Roseiflexus sp. RS-1: one gene and its partner. The main gene of each other region encodes a partner of the protein of the gene in region 2 in a complex. Links are inferred from orthologs where the notes say so. Each region holds a gene or a part of one and is shown on either strand. Other genes may lie near its edges.

Region 1 (7,262 bases), 2.4 Mb from region 2 along the record:
GGCTTGCCGTCGCTCTCCGGGTAGTGGACGCGCCGGGCGCGCGCGGGTCGTTCCAGCGTCGTCATAACTGCACCCTCCTTCACGTCGGTTTCAGGGCGCGGGTCACGCGGCTACGCTTCCTCCGATGACGATGATTCTAATGCCGCCTGCGCACCGGCAAGCCGCGCGAGTTCGGCGCGCAGGCGCGCCACTTCCGCCTCCAGTTGCGCTGCGCGCGCCTCCGCAGCACGTCGCGCCTGCGCTTCCTCGTCGGACGTCGGCAGGCGCTCGCCGGTCTGCGGATGGTACAACCGCAGCATCCCGTCCTCCTGCCGCAACTCCAGGTTCAACACCTCGCTCCGCAGCGGGTCGGTCGCTATCGGTTCATACACCCCCTGCACCAGGCGATACCCCTGCAACGGCGGCTCAAGATACTCCCCGTGCGGGTCGAAGATGAAATACTCCCGCACCCCCAGCGCCGCATAGATCGCTGGCTTCCGCTCGCGGTCGTCTTTGCGCGTCTTCTTCGACGTGATCTCGATCACCACGTCCGGCGCGCGCCCCCCCTCGCGCCACGTCTGAAAGATGCGCCGCCGCCGCTGCTCCACCCCCAACACCACAAACACGTCCGGCGCTACTGCCGCGCGCGGATTGCCTTCCTCATAGTAGATGAACAGGTTCCCCGCCACATACGCCTGCGTCGAACGCAGAAACCACTTCAGCGCAAAGATCAGGTCGGTCATCAGGTCGCGGTGCAGGTCGGTTTCGCCCATCGGCTTGCCGTCGCTCTCCGGGTAGTGGACGCGCCGGGCGCGCGCGGGTCGTTCTAGCGTCGTCATAACTGCACCCTCCTTCATGGCTGTTTTAGTGCGCGGATCGCCAGCGGTAGACGCGGGAGCAGATCACCCGCAAGTGCGCCCATATCGCCGAGTTCGTCGCGCACCAGGCGACCGGCTGCGCTGTGGAGATAGACGCCAAGTGTCGCTGCATCGAACGGCGCCAGCCCCTGCGCCAGCAACCCGGCGATGGCGCCCGCCAGCACGTCGCCGGTTCCGGCGGTTGCCAGCGCCGGGTTTCCTCCATCGTTGACGCGCACTCGACCCTCCGGATCGGCAATGACCGTCGTGGCGCCTTTGAGCACGACTACCTGCTGCCAGTGCATCGCCGCTTCCTTCGCCACATCGACCGGATGACCGGTCAATTCCTCGACGCCAAGCAGACGCCGCATCTCGCCTGGATGCGGCGTCAACACGCACCTGCCGCGCGGCAGACGGTTCCAGATCGTGCCAGACGCGGCATCGGTCGCTTCAGGGTGATGGATCAGGTCTGCCAGAATATTCAACCCATCGGCGTCGATCACAGTAAACGGCAATTCTGGTCGCTGCTTGACCACCGGTTTTTCGCTGCCAGCTGCGGCGATCCGAAACCCGATCTGTCCACGATGACGCGGTGATTGCAATCCCAGCAACCGCTCAAGAAACGCACGTGTCGCCTTCTCGCGCCCCAAACCAGGACCGACAAGCAGCGCCTGATACCCTTCGAGGATGGAGAGCACCTCGTCGGCAGCGGCATCGCCGACCACCCCCGGTTCGGCTTCGGGAAGGATGTGCAACGTGATTTCGGGGAGGCGCCCTGGACTGTACACCTGACTCCGCCCAACCGCAAGCGTCACCAGACCGGCGCCGACACGCGCCGCTCCGGCGGTCGCAAGCGTCGCTGCACCGGGGTAGTTTATCGATCCGGCAACGACCAGCACCTTGCCGAACGTACCCTTGTGCGAGTCGGGCGGACGGGGTGGAAGGAGCGAGCGCGCCAGTTCTATATCGATCATGTCGGTCATCACACTCTCCAGATCGGCGGGCGAAAGCCCGATATCGACGCTGCGCAGCACGCCAGCGTATGCGCGCGCCGGGTAGAACAACAACCCACGCTTGACAGGACCGGTCGAAACGGTCAGGTCGGCGCGCACTGCATTGCCGAGCACGGCGCCGCTATCGGCGTGAACACCGGTAGGCACATCGATCGCCAGAACGTATGGTTTCGTCCGGCGCGCATCGGTTGCCCTCGCCGCATTCAGCGTGGCGATAATCATCGCCAGTTCGCCTTCCACCGGGCGATTGGCGCCATACCCCAGCAACGCATCGATCACCAGATCCACCCTGGCAAGCGATGCCCGCAGCGCAGCACCCTGCGGATCATCGGCGGCAGCCAGTTCGGTGATAGCGCGTTCGCGACACAACCGCCAGTTGATGTCCTCGACAGTCTCACGTCGTCGCCAGACGAACAGCGTTACCTGCATGCCAGCATCGTGCAGCAGACGCGCTGCCACCAACCCATCCCCGCCGTTGTTGCCCGGACCGACCAGCACCAGCGCGCGACGACCCACAGGATCGCCGGAGACTTCGAGGGCGACACGCGCCACACCGGCGCCAGCCTGTTCCATCAATCCTGACCATGTAGCGCCACGGGCGACCGCCGCTTCTTCGATGGCGCGCATTTGTTCAGCAGTGACGATCTTGCTCATCGTTGTGGAACAACACCGGTGCGCCTCTCAAGGGCAGAGTTCTTGGGAGAAATGGTGATTCTCTGTATTCCCATGCGCCTTTGCCCCTCATCCCCCCAACCCCCTTCAAGGGGAGAAGGGGGAGTTTGGGCGTTCTGATGCCTGAAACGGGAGATGGTACGCAGAGGCTTTCCAAAAATCTACTCCTGTGAGCACGGGCGCACCCGATCGAGCGCGACCCGTCCCTACTTGATGCGTTCGATATACTCGCCAGTGCGGGTGTCGACCCGCACATAATCGCCCTGATTGACGAATGCCGGCACCGAAATAACCGCGCCGGTTTCGAGCGTCACCTGCTTGTTCACATTGGTCGCCGTATCGCCACGCACCGCAACGCTGGCCTCCGTGACCTGCAAGGTCACAAACAATGGCGGTTCGACCCCCAGAATCTTATTGTCATCGTAGAACAGGATATCCGCCATTTCGTTCTCTTTGAGAAACTTCGCTGGCTCGCCGATCATTTCTTCCGGCACCTCGATCTGCTCGAATGTTTCGGTGTCCATAAAATGATAGACGTCGCCGTCGCGGTAGAGGAACTGCATCGGGCGCTTCTCGACACGCACGATCTCGATTTCGGAACCGGCGCGTACCCGCTCTTCAATCGTTTTGCCGGTCTCCAGGTTCTTCAGTTTCATGATCACCATCGCGCGCCAGTTGCCAGGGGCATGGTGGTAGAACTCAACAACGCGGTGCAACTGACCATTGTAGCGGATGATCATATTGGTGCGCAAATCTGATGTTGTTGCCATACTGCCTGATCTCCACAGAAAGCGCCGCTCGCCTCTGAGCGGCGCCACATTAAGGGCTGATACACGATATATGTCAATTATATCAGAAAGTTGCGCATCTGACGAGATCGGGAACAGCGAGCGTCGCCGCGCCCCAGACGCGTGGTTCGGGCAACATATTCGGACTGGTTCACATGGCGCTGCCCGGTATGGAGGACAGCGCATAAGGAGCAGTCCAGGCAGGCAGCACACACAATCATGGCGGGTTGGCGCAGGCGCTATCTTCGCCTGCCCTTGGTGCGACCGCCAGTGCCGCAGCATTTCTTGCTTGCGCACCCGCGAATTTTTGTGTATGTTGATCATATCTGGTCGACAACCGTATCTGTGCTTCTGGCTGCGTTCTGCAACCAGGGCGCAGATCGGGGTGAAAGTGAAGCGCAATGCATGGCGAATACAAAATCCCTGGCGGAAAACTGATTGTCGTCGATCTTGATGTTATCGACGGCGCGCTGCGCGATGTGGTGTTGAGCGGCGACTTTTTTCTCGAACCGGCGGAAGCGTTGGAGTGGATGGCTGCGGCGCTTGAAGGTCTCCCGGCGAATACGCCGGTCGAAACCATTGCCACACGGGTACGCACGGCAGCGGCGCATGCCGAATTGATCGGCATTACGCCGGAAGGCGTCGCTGAAGCGGTGCGCCGCGCCATTCAGGAAGGAACACCATGAGCATTCCATCATCATCGCCCTGGCGCGCATATGACTGGCAGTTGATCCAGAGCGCGCCGATCCATCCGGTCATGCACATGGCGCTCGACGAGGCGTTGTTGGAGGAAGTGGCTGCCGGGCGGCGCAAGCCGACGCTGCGTATCTGGGAATGGGCGGCAAGCGCCGTGGTCATCGGGCGTTTCCAGTCACTGCGCAACGAGGTCGATCTCGAAAGCGCACGACGCTACCAGGTGCAGGTTGTCCGCCGCATCACCGGCGGCGGAGCGATGTTCATCGAACCGGGCAATACGATCACCTATTCGATCTACGCCCCGGTCGAACTGGTGGCAGGTATGAGCATGGTCGACTCATACGCCTTCTGCGATCGGTGGGTGCTCGACGCGCTGGCATCACTCGGCGTGGAGGCGTGGTACCAGCCGATCAACGACATCACCTCGGCAGCTGGCAAGATCGGCGGGGCGGCGCAAACGCGGCGCAATGGCGCGGTGCTGCACCACGTGACGATGGCATACGATATCGACAGCGCCAGGATGCTGGAGATCCTGCGGATCGGGCGTGAGAAACTCAGCGACAAGGGGATCGCCAGCGCCGCCAAACGGGTCGATCCGCTCCGCCGCCAGACCGGATTGCCGCGCGAGGCGATCATCGCGCGGATGATCGAGACCTTCCGCGCTCAGCATGGGCTGACCGAATCGGCGATCACACCAGACGAATGGGAAGCGGCAGAACGACTGGTCGAAACAAAATTCGGCACAGAGGCGTGGTTGCGTGCCATACCATGATGTGGAGCAGCAACGTTGCAGGAGAGGAGAACCGCAGCAGCGGTTCTCCTGTTCATTCATCAAAACCGAGCGCATCAGCGACGATGTACAACGGGCGTTGCTTCACCTCATCGTAAATGCGTCCCAGATATTCGCCAAGGATGCCGAGAAACACCAGTTGGACGCCACCCATGAACAGCACTGCCACCAGCGTTGTCGCCTGACCGAGCAGTTCATTGCCGAGCAACCGCAGAATGATCACCGCAATAATGCCGAGCAAGCCAAGCGCAGCAACGCCAAACCCGACATAGGTTGCCAGTTGCAACGGCAGGTACGAAAATGCAGTGATCCCATCCATTGCAAATTTCAGCATCTTGCGCAGAGGGTACTTGGTGACACCCGCTTTCCGCGCATCGCGCTTGTAGGTCACACCCGTCTGCTTGAAACCGACCCATACCGACAAGCCGCGCATAAAGCGGTGATGCTCGCGCATCGACTTGAGCGCATCGACAACCTTGCGATCCATCAGGCGGAAGTCGCCCGTATCGGCAGGAATATCGACGCTGGTAATTTTGCGGATGAGACGGTAGAAGAGCGAGGCGGTTGCGAGTTTGAACGCTGTTTCGCCTTCGCGTTCGGAGCGCACGCCATAGATGAGCTGGTACCCTTCGCGCCAGCGAGCGATCATGTCCACGATAACTTCGGGCGGATCTTGCAGGTCCGAGTCGATCACCGCAACCGCTCTGCCGCGCGCGTAGTCAGTGCCGGCGGTAATAGCTATCTGGTGACCGAAGTTGCGTGAAAAGTTGATCACTTTGACGCGCGGATCGCGCTCGTGGAGTTCCAGCATAATCTGGAGCGACCGGTCACGTGAACCGTCGTTGACCAGAATGATCTCGAATGGCTCACCCAGTGGCTCGATGGCAGCCACGACGCGACGGTAGAACTCTGGCAACAGCGCCTCTTCGTTGTACACCGGCGCCACAATCGAGAAGGTCGGACGCTCCGCATCGATGATCCGCTGTTCGCGCGGACGCGTCTGCGTCACAGGTTCAACGACTGTCATACGTGGAAGTTCTCCTGAACGGGTGCTCCATACGCTTGTGCCCATCGTCGCGCCTCCACTATTGTAGCATATGCCTGTGGCGATTGTGGCATACTGGTGTGACGTGAGGATGAGACATGATGATGGTCAGGATGTGACGTTCGTCATCCCGCCGGGGTCAATTCTTCCCAGTTCGGTCCTGTTTCGATCTCGACGCGCAACGGCACAGCGAACGGCGGTTCCATCCCGTGCAACACGCCTTCCATCCGCTCGCGCACCAGCGCCACCACATCGTCCACCTCCGCTTCCGGCGCTTCGAAGATCAGTTCGTCGTGAACCTGAAGCAGCATCCGGGTGCGCATCTGTCGACGCTGGAGTTCAGCATCGACCGCGATCATTGCCAGTTTCATAATGTCCGCAGCCGTGGACTGGATCGGGTGGTTGATCGCTTCACGTTCGGCTGCCTGGCGGCGTGGACCGGATACGCGCAGGTCGAACATGGGGCGGCGACGACCGAAGAGTGACTGCACATACCCTTCGCTCCGCCCGATGTCGAGGGTGCGGTCGATATAGTCGCGGATACGCGGGAACTGATCGAACAGACTATCGATCAGACCACGCGCCTGTTCGCGCGAGATACCCAACCGCTGCGCCAGCCCAAACGGGCTGATGCCATAGATGACGCCAAAAACCACAGTTTTTGCGATCCGTCGCTGATTCTTGTCCACCGCACTGAAGCCGACGCCAAACAGCCGGGCGGCAGTTGCCGCGTGGATGTCCCGCCCCTCGATAAAGGTCTGGATCAGGTTCGGATCGCCGGTCATATGCGCCAGCACACGCAACTCGATCTGCGAATAGTCGGCGGCGATCAGCAGGTGACCCGGCGCAGCGATGAAACCGCGCCGCACCTCGCGCCCCTCTTCGGTGCGCGTGGGAATATTTTGCAGGTTGGGCGAGTTGCTGCTCAACCGACCGGTCGCGGCGCCAAGCTGGTTGTAATCGGTATGAACCCTGCCGGTCTCCGGGTTAACCAGCGCCGGCAGTTCATCGACGTAGGTCGATTTGAGTTTGCTCAGGCGACGGTGACGCAGGATCAACTCGATGATGCCGGTGGTGTCGCTGGCTTGCAGTTCTTCGAGCGCCTGCGCGGTCAGCGAGTAGCGCCCCGTTCGGGTGCGATCAAGACCGGTAGTTGGCAGGTTGATCTTGGGACCGAACAACACCTCGCTCAGCTGATCACCGGAGTTGATGTTGAATGTCTGCCCGGCAATTGCGTAGATTTGCTGCTCAATCTGTTCGAGTTCCCGCCCCATGCGCTCACCAAGAGCGCGCATATACGGAACATCAAGCAGAATGCCTGCCTGTTCCATGCGCACCAGCACCGGAACAAGCGGCATCTCCAGGCGGTAGAACACATCTGCGACACTGCCGGCTGCGCGCAGTTTCGCTTCAAGCGCTGGC
Region 2 (7,304 bases):
GCGCTTGCAGAGCGTTGTCCCATCCGATGCGCTCGACCTGCCGGTTGGAATCTGCCTGGAACAGGCACTCATTCCGCCGCCAATGATCACCCGCCTGCGCTGCGCTCTGGCATGCGCGCCAACCATTGCGGAGCAACCGACGACACTGGCGCAGTTTCTGGTAAACGAGGCGAATCTGGTGCGGTGCGCTGCGATTGAGGCGCTGACCGTCTGCGGCGGAGCGCGGGCGCGTGAGGCGATCCTGATCGCGCTGCGTCACCCGGCTGCACCAGCAGTCGCCGCAGCACTGGCTGTATCGCTCGACACGTCCGGCAGCTCTCACGATCTGCTGAAGGTGTTCGCCGATGCTGGCATCGACCCGACCATACGCTGGCACATCGTTGATCGGCTGGCGCAGCGCGCCGATGGACCGGCGCTCTTACGCGACGCCTGGACTCAGCGCGACCTTGATGCATATGGACGTGAACTGATCATCGATGCGCTGACACGTTATGACGCCGGGGCTTCCGCGTCGTTCCTGGTGCGACTCGCAAGTGACGCCGATCTTGCCCCTGTGGTGCGCGAACGGGCGCTGGCAGCGCTTGAAGGGGTGACCGACGCGGCATTTGAAGAAGCGCTTGTACAACTGATTGGCGATGGGCATCTTGATCCTGGACTGCGCGGCAAAGCAGCGGCGAGTCTGCCGGTTTCGCTCACCCCCGCGACACGCGCGATGCTCCGCGATCTGGTGCGCACCGATCCTCCGCCAACGCCACTGCTCATCGGCGTCCTGCGGGCGCTTGGTCGCTGCCGGGATGCTGCTGCGCTTCCCATTTTCCTGCGCTACATCCTCGATGAGCACACAGAAGTAGCCCAGGCGGCCATCGAAGCGCTTGCCGCCTGCGGCGATTCCAGCATCACTCCGGCGCTCGTGCGCGTTGCGCTGAGTCCGCAGGCGGGCGCCGCCACAAAGTTGAACGCTGTCGAGGCGTTGGTACGGCTCGGCGATCAGGACGCAGTTCGCCTGCTGCGTCCCTATCTGTCACATCGCTCAATCATTCTGCAAATGCGCGCATTTCGCTTACTGGCGGAGACGGCACAGATCGGCGGCGAAGCGGAACGCCTGGCGCGCGACCGGCTCTGTCCTGCGCCACTGCGTCTGGCAGCGTTGAACCATCTGTCCGCCGGATCGTCATCCGAATCGTTGCTGGCAGCGCTGGTTGGCGATTCCGGCGAGGACCCGACTATCCGTGCGGCGGCGGCAAGTCGACTGCATGCACCCGGGCATGTCTCGACCCTGGTCGGGGTGGCGCTCGATGCAACCGCACCGATGATAGTGCGATCAGCATGCATAGCCAGTCTGGGCGCCTGCAATGCGACCGACGCCTGGTTGGCGCTCAGTACGCTGGCCAGTTGCGAGGAAGAACCCACCATACGCGAACTGGCGTTGCACGAACTGGAACATCTGACGGTAGAGCCGCTGAGCGATAGAGTAAACTATGGAGCACAAAAGCGCCACGATCATGATCGTCGATGACGATACGGCGATCAGCAGTCTGATCAGCCACCAGCTTCGCAGCCTTGGATACCGCACCGTGTGTCTGCAGGACGGTCTTCAGGCGCTCCAGCGCCTTGCCGTTGTTCAGCCCGATCTGGTGCTGCTCGACGTTATGATGCCGCATATGAGCGGCTGGGATGTCTGCCGCCAGATCCGCACGTGTTCTGGTACGCCGATTATTCTTCTGACAGCCAAGGATGCCGACGCCGACGTGATGACCGGTTTAAGTGCAGGGGCGGACGACTATATTGTCAAACCGTACCGGATTGCGCAGTTGCATGCGCGTATCGAGGCGGCGCTACGAAGGTCGGCGCAACGTTCACGATCACGTTCCACCACGCACACCGCAGCGGAAGTCGTCGGCACACCCTCGCCTGCACCGGCGGCAACGCCAGCGCAGACATCTCCGACTGCTTCGACTGTGGTGACGGCGCCACAGCAGCCGCCACGTCCCCGGCTTAGCGCAACCCTGCGCGAGGAGCGCCGCCGACGAGGGGTATCGCTCTACCAGGCGGAACAGGTCTGTCGCGTGCGATGGGATTATCTCCAGGCGATTGAACAGGAACAATGGGAGTATGTGCCACGCGCACATCGACAGGCGGCGATACGAGCGTATGCCGCATATCTGGGCGTTCCCCTGCGTCATCCCCGCCCTTCCCGCATACCGCTCGCGTCGGTGGTGGCGCCGGCGGTCGCCGTCATGGTCATGCTGGTAGTTGCGGTCATCTACTTCCTCTGATGCCTGCGCTCTCGCAAACGAGACCAGCGGGTGTGGTATACTGAAAAAGAGAATTTCATAACAACGGACGACGGGCGTGGGAGAGAACCGCGCAAGCGGTCGCCGAAGGAGCAAGCCGGGGTTGCCGGACCCTGCGCGAATCTCTCAGGCGAAAGGACTGCGCCCTGACGACCCTCTGGAGAGCCTGTTCATACGGGCGCCGACGGAGTAACCCGTTATGCGGGGCATCTCTCAGGTCAACGGACAGAGGTCAGGCGCGATGTCTGACCCTGTCTCTTTTTATTTGACGAGGAGGTCGCCTGATGAGTGAGGCGGTTGGGTTGCGTCGCACGCCACTGTACGAGCGTCATCTGGCGCTGGGTGCGCGGATGGTGGCGTTTGGCGGTTGGGAGATGCCGGTTCAGTACAGCGGGATCATCGAGGAACATCGCGCAGTGCGCGAAGCAGCCGGTCTGTTCGATATCAGCCATATGGGTGAGGTGGAAGTGCGTGGACCAGATGCGCTGCCGTTCCTTCAGTATCTGGTGACGTATGATGTTGCCGCGATCCCGCCTGGTCGGGCGAATTATGCGCTGATGTGTCGCCCCGACGGTGGGATTATCGATGATACGTTCATCTACAATCTCGGTGATTATTACCTGATCGTCGTCAATGCCGCGAACACCGCAAAAGATGTCGCGTGGATGCACGAATGCGCAAAAGGCTTCAACGTTACAGTGTCCGATGTTTCAGACCAGACCGGCATGCTGGCGCTCCAGGGTCCGCTGGCTGAGGCGCTGCTGGCGCAGGTCGCCGACGCAGATCTGGCGGCGTTGCCATTTCACGGTGTTATGCAGGGGCGCGTCGTGCACACGCCAGCGATTGTGGCACGCACCGGTTATACCGGCGAAGATGGGTTTGAAATCTTCGTCGCCGCCGGAGATGTCACGCGGGTGTGGGACGAACTGCTCGATGCCGGGCGCACTATCGGGTTGAAGCCATGTGGTTTGGGGGCGCGCGATAGTCTGCGCTTCGAGGCATGTCTGGCGCTCTATGGTCATGAGATCACGGAAGAGACCAATCCATACGAAGCACGGCTCGGATGGGTGGTGAAACTCGACAAAGGCGATTTTATCGGGCGTGAGGCGTTGCAGCGCATCAAGCAGGAAGGAGTCGCGCGGCGTCTCACCGGCTTTGAGATGGCAGGGCGCGGCATTGCCCGCAGTGAATATGAAATCCGTGATCTCGAAGGCGCTCCGATTGGCAGGGTGACGAGCGGTATGCCCTCACCGACGCTGGGAAAAAATCTTGGCATGGGGTATGTGCCGGTCGCGTTCTCGACCGAAGGGAGCGAGTTTGATGTCGTGGTGCGCGACCGACCGGTGCGCGCCCGTGCGGTCAAAATGCCGTTCTACCGTCCACGCTACAAGAAGGGCTGAACGCCTGTTGTTTTGCATCGCTCTATCGACAGGAGGATTCCTATGGCTTTCAAGACGCCAGCCGAACTGCAGTACAGCAAGACGCATGAATGGATCCGGATCGAAGGAGATGAGGCGACGGTCGGGATTACGGATTATGCGCAGGATGCCCTCGGTGACGTGGTGTATGTCGATCTGCCGCAAGTCGGTGCGCGTTTCGAGGCGGATGGCGTATTCGGCGCTGTCGAATCGGTCAAAGCGGCCTCCGATCTGTATCTGCCGGTTGCCGGTGAGATTATTGCCGTGAATGAGGCGCTGGTGAACAATCCTGAGTTGATCAACAAAGACCCATACGGTGAGGGGTGGATCGTGAAGATCAGGGTTGCTCCCGGCATCGGTGCGTTGATGAGCGCAGATGCGTATGCAGCGTATGTGGATACGATCAAGCATTGAGAACTGGGAACTAAGAACTAAGAACTGAGAACTAAGAACTAAGAACTAAGAACTAAGAACTAAGAACTGAGGACTGAGAACTGAGGACTGAGAACTGAGGACTGAGAACTGAGGACTGAGAACTGAGGACTGAGAACTGAGGACTGAGAACTGAGGACTGGGGATCAGGAACCGGGAACTGAGCAGCCGGAAACAGGATGGAGTCGCAAATGACACACTATATTCCGATTACAGACGCAGATCGTATCGAGATGATGAAGACGATCGGCGTCGAACGTCTCGAGGATCTCTTTGAGGCGGTGCCGGCGGAGCATCGTTTTCCGCCGCTCCAATTACCGGAACCGCTCTCCGAGCCGGAACTGCGTCGGGAGTTGAGTCGGTTGGAGCGGTTGAATGCACAGGCTGGCAGTCACCTGATCTTTCTTGGCGCAGGCGCATACAACCATTTCGTGCCAGCCGCGATCGATCAAATCTTGCGGCGCGGTGAGTTCTACACGGCATATACGCCCTATCAGCCAGAGGTCAGTCAGGGTACGTTACAGGCGATTTTTGAGTATCAGAGCCTGATCTGCGCACTGACCGGCATGGATGTGGCGAACGCTTCGCATTACGATGGCGGTACGGCGCTGGCAGAAGCGGCGATCATGGCGATCAACGTTGTGCGCGGACGGCGGAAGATCGTCGTTGCGCCAGGGGTGAACCCGCAGTATCGCGCGGTTATGCGCACGCTGTTGCAGGGTGTCGATGTTGAGATTGTCGGTGATGAAGATCCAGAGGCGTCGCTTGCGGATGTCGCATCGCTGGTGGATCATACCACGGCGGCGCTGATGGTGCAAAGCCCCGATTTCTTTGGCGTACTGCATGATCTGCGACCGCTGACCGCCGCAGCGCACGCAGCGGGTGCGCTGATGGTTGCGCACTTCGACCCGATTGCCCTTGGTCTGTTCCAGACGCCGGGCGAGGCGGGCGCCGATATTGCAACTGCCGAGGGGCAACCGCTGGGCGTCGGTCTGTCGTTTGGCGGACCCTACCTGGGCATCTTTACCTGCCGCCAGCAGTACGTTCACAAAATCGCCGGTCGTCTGGTGGGCGTGACCCGTGATCTCGAGAATCGCCTGGCGTATGTGCTGACATTGCGCGCGCGGGAGCAGGATATCCGACGTGAGCGTGCGACCAGCAATATCTGCACCAATCAGGGTTTGATGGCGCTGGCGGCTGCGGTGTACCTCAGCCTGCTCGGACGGCAGGGGTTGCGGCGTGTGGCGGAGTTGTGCTATCACCGGGCGCACTATGCCGCTGCGCAGATTGCGCAATTGCCAGGGTATCAGGTGCTTGATCGGGGTCCGTTCTTCAAGGAGTTCGTCGTCAAAACCCCGCGCCCGGTTGTTGAGATTAATGCGGCGTTGCGGAACCAGGGCATCATCGGCGGCTACGATCTCTCCGGCGATTACCCGCACCTCGGCGATGCGATGCTGCTCTGCGTGACCGAGATGAATACACGTGCCGATATTGATGCGCTGGTGACTGCGCTGCGGTCGGCGGCATGAGCGGCGCCGGGCGCATATCACCGGATTGAGGGTGACGATGGACCTGCGACCCGAACTGATCGAGGCGGCGGTGGGCGCTCGCATTCGTGAACTGGTCTCCATGGGGGGTGATCGCTGGATGCTGGCGCTCGCGGATGGTCAGCGGAGCGTGGTGCAACGATTTTCCAGCACCGATGCGCTGACAACTGCTGAGGTAGCGTTGAGCCAGTTGCGCAGCGAGATCGATCTGCCGATCCCGCAGATCCGGCGCCTGGATGTCGCCGATGCGTCGTCAGAGGCGCCCCTGGCGCTCTTCATTGGGATCGACGGCGAGCCGCTGGCACGGAAGTTGCCGCAGATTCCCGACGAGTCGCTCTATCAGATCGGGATGCGGTTAGGGCAGGTTGTCTATCGCATTCATCGCGTTGCGGGCGGACGTTATGGTGCGTTGACCGGCGATGACCCGTGCGCCGCCGACGAGGAACGCGCGTATATTCAGGCGCGCCTCGATCACGATCTTGCTCAGGCGATTGCGCTGGAAGCGTTGAGTGAAGAAGAAGCCGCCGAAGTGCGCAGGGTGTTGCAGCAGTTTCTGCCGCCTGGTCGTCAGGCGGCGCTGTTGAACGGCGGATTGTCGCCGGAGACGCTGCTGGTGGCGCACCGCGATGGGCGCTGGACGCTCGGCGGGGTGTTGGGGTGGGAACACGCCCTTGGCTGGTGCCCGGCATGGGAGCATGTCACCTTTCTGGATGCCTGCGAAGGAGAACGCTGCTTCAGTCTGCGCGTCGGGTACGGCAACGGATACGATAGCGAAACGCAACGCGCCTACGAACAGGTGCGTGAACCGGCGCTGCGTCCATATCGGTTACTCCTGGCGCTGCGGCGAACTGTCGAACATGCCCGGCGCGGCGCCCATGACGACGCTCGCCGAAACAGAACTATTCTGCTGAGACTTGTGCGTTCTTGAGGAGACGTAGCGATGCATAACCACGAACCGCCGATCTTTGAGTTGTCAGGACCCGGTAAAATTGGCGTCAATCTGCCGCAGATCGATGTACCGCAGAGCGAACTGCCCGCCGATCTGTTGCGCGCCGACGATCTCGCCGGTTTGCCGGAGTTGACCGAGCCTGAAGTCATCCGGCATTACACGCGCATCAGTCAGCGCAATTTCGCCATTGACACGACCATGGTCAGCCTGGGGTCGTGCACGATGAAGTACAACAGCAAACTCCACGAGGAGGCTGCGCGCCTGCCCGGTTTCGCCGCTGCGCATCCGCTCCAGGGCGATGAACTGTCGCAGGGTGCGTTGCAGTTGATGTATGAACTGCAGGCGTACCTGGGTGAGATCTCCGGCTTTGATGCAGTTTCCCTGCAACCGGCAGCCGGGGCGCAGGGTGAGTTGACCGGTATTCTGGTGTTCCGTGCATACCACCGTGATCGTGGCGATCACGAGCGAGTCGAGGTACTGGTTCCCGACTCGGCGCACGGCACGAACCCGGCGACTGCGGCGATGGCAGGGTATCGCGTGGTGGAGGTGAAGAGTGATGCGCGCGGGAATGTCGATCTCGAAGACTTGCGGCGCAAACTGTCGCCGCGTACCGCTGCGCTGATGCTGACGAACCCGAATACGCTGGGGTTGTTCGAGGAGCACG

What was found.
Region 1: the proteins of gcvH (region 2) and ROSERS_RS17600 are in contact, whole or in part, in a crystal structure (PDB 3A7A), measured with the Escherichia coli proteins. The link is inferred for Roseiflexus sp. RS-1 from one-to-one orthologs.

What each region holds. Positions count from the first base shown.
Region 1 is NC_009523.1:4,280,113-4,287,374, forward strand. Bases 3,021-5,884 are described here. They hold ROSERS_RS17600 (lipoate--protein ligase family protein), read left to right. Parts: upstream 3,021-3,991; coding sequence 3,992-4,777; downstream 4,778-5,884. Other genes in these bases: efp (elongation factor P), read right to left, coding at 3,021-3,291; ROSERS_RS17595 (hypothetical protein), read left to right, coding at 3,711-3,995; ROSERS_RS17605 (glycosyltransferase family 2 protein), read right to left, coding at 4,830-5,822. Also shown: ROSERS_RS17575 (Uma2 family endonuclease), read right to left, coding at 1-65; ROSERS_RS17580 (Uma2 family endonuclease), read right to left, coding at 111-818; ROSERS_RS17585 (NAD(P)H-hydrate epimerase), read right to left, coding at 833-2,503; more of efp, read right to left, coding at 2,728-3,020; polA (DNA polymerase I), read right to left, coding at 5,966-7,262. UniProt on the Escherichia coli protein: Catalyzes both the ATP-dependent activation of exogenously supplied lipoate to lipoyl-AMP and the transfer of the activated lipoyl onto the lipoyl domains of lipoate-dependent enzymes.
Region 2 is NC_009523.1:1,858,725-1,866,028, reverse strand. Bases 2,526-5,431 are described here. They hold gcvH (glycine cleavage system protein GcvH), read left to right. Parts: upstream 2,526-3,736; coding sequence 3,737-4,126; downstream 4,127-5,431. Other genes in these bases: gcvPA (aminomethyl-transferring glycine dehydrogenase subunit GcvPA), read left to right, coding at 4,336-5,431; gcvT (glycine cleavage system aminomethyltransferase GcvT), read left to right, coding at 2,579-3,694. In the rest of the region: ROSERS_RS07900 (HEAT repeat domain-containing protein), read left to right, coding at 1-1,516; ROSERS_RS07895 (response regulator), read left to right, coding at 1,479-2,276; more of gcvPA, read left to right, coding at 5,432-5,673; ROSERS_RS07875 (phosphotransferase family protein), read left to right, coding at 5,711-6,619; aminomethyl-transferring glycine dehydrogenase subunit GcvPB, read left to right, coding at 6,632-7,304. UniProt on the Escherichia coli protein: The glycine cleavage system catalyzes the degradation of glycine. The H protein shuttles the methylamine group of glycine from the P protein to the T protein.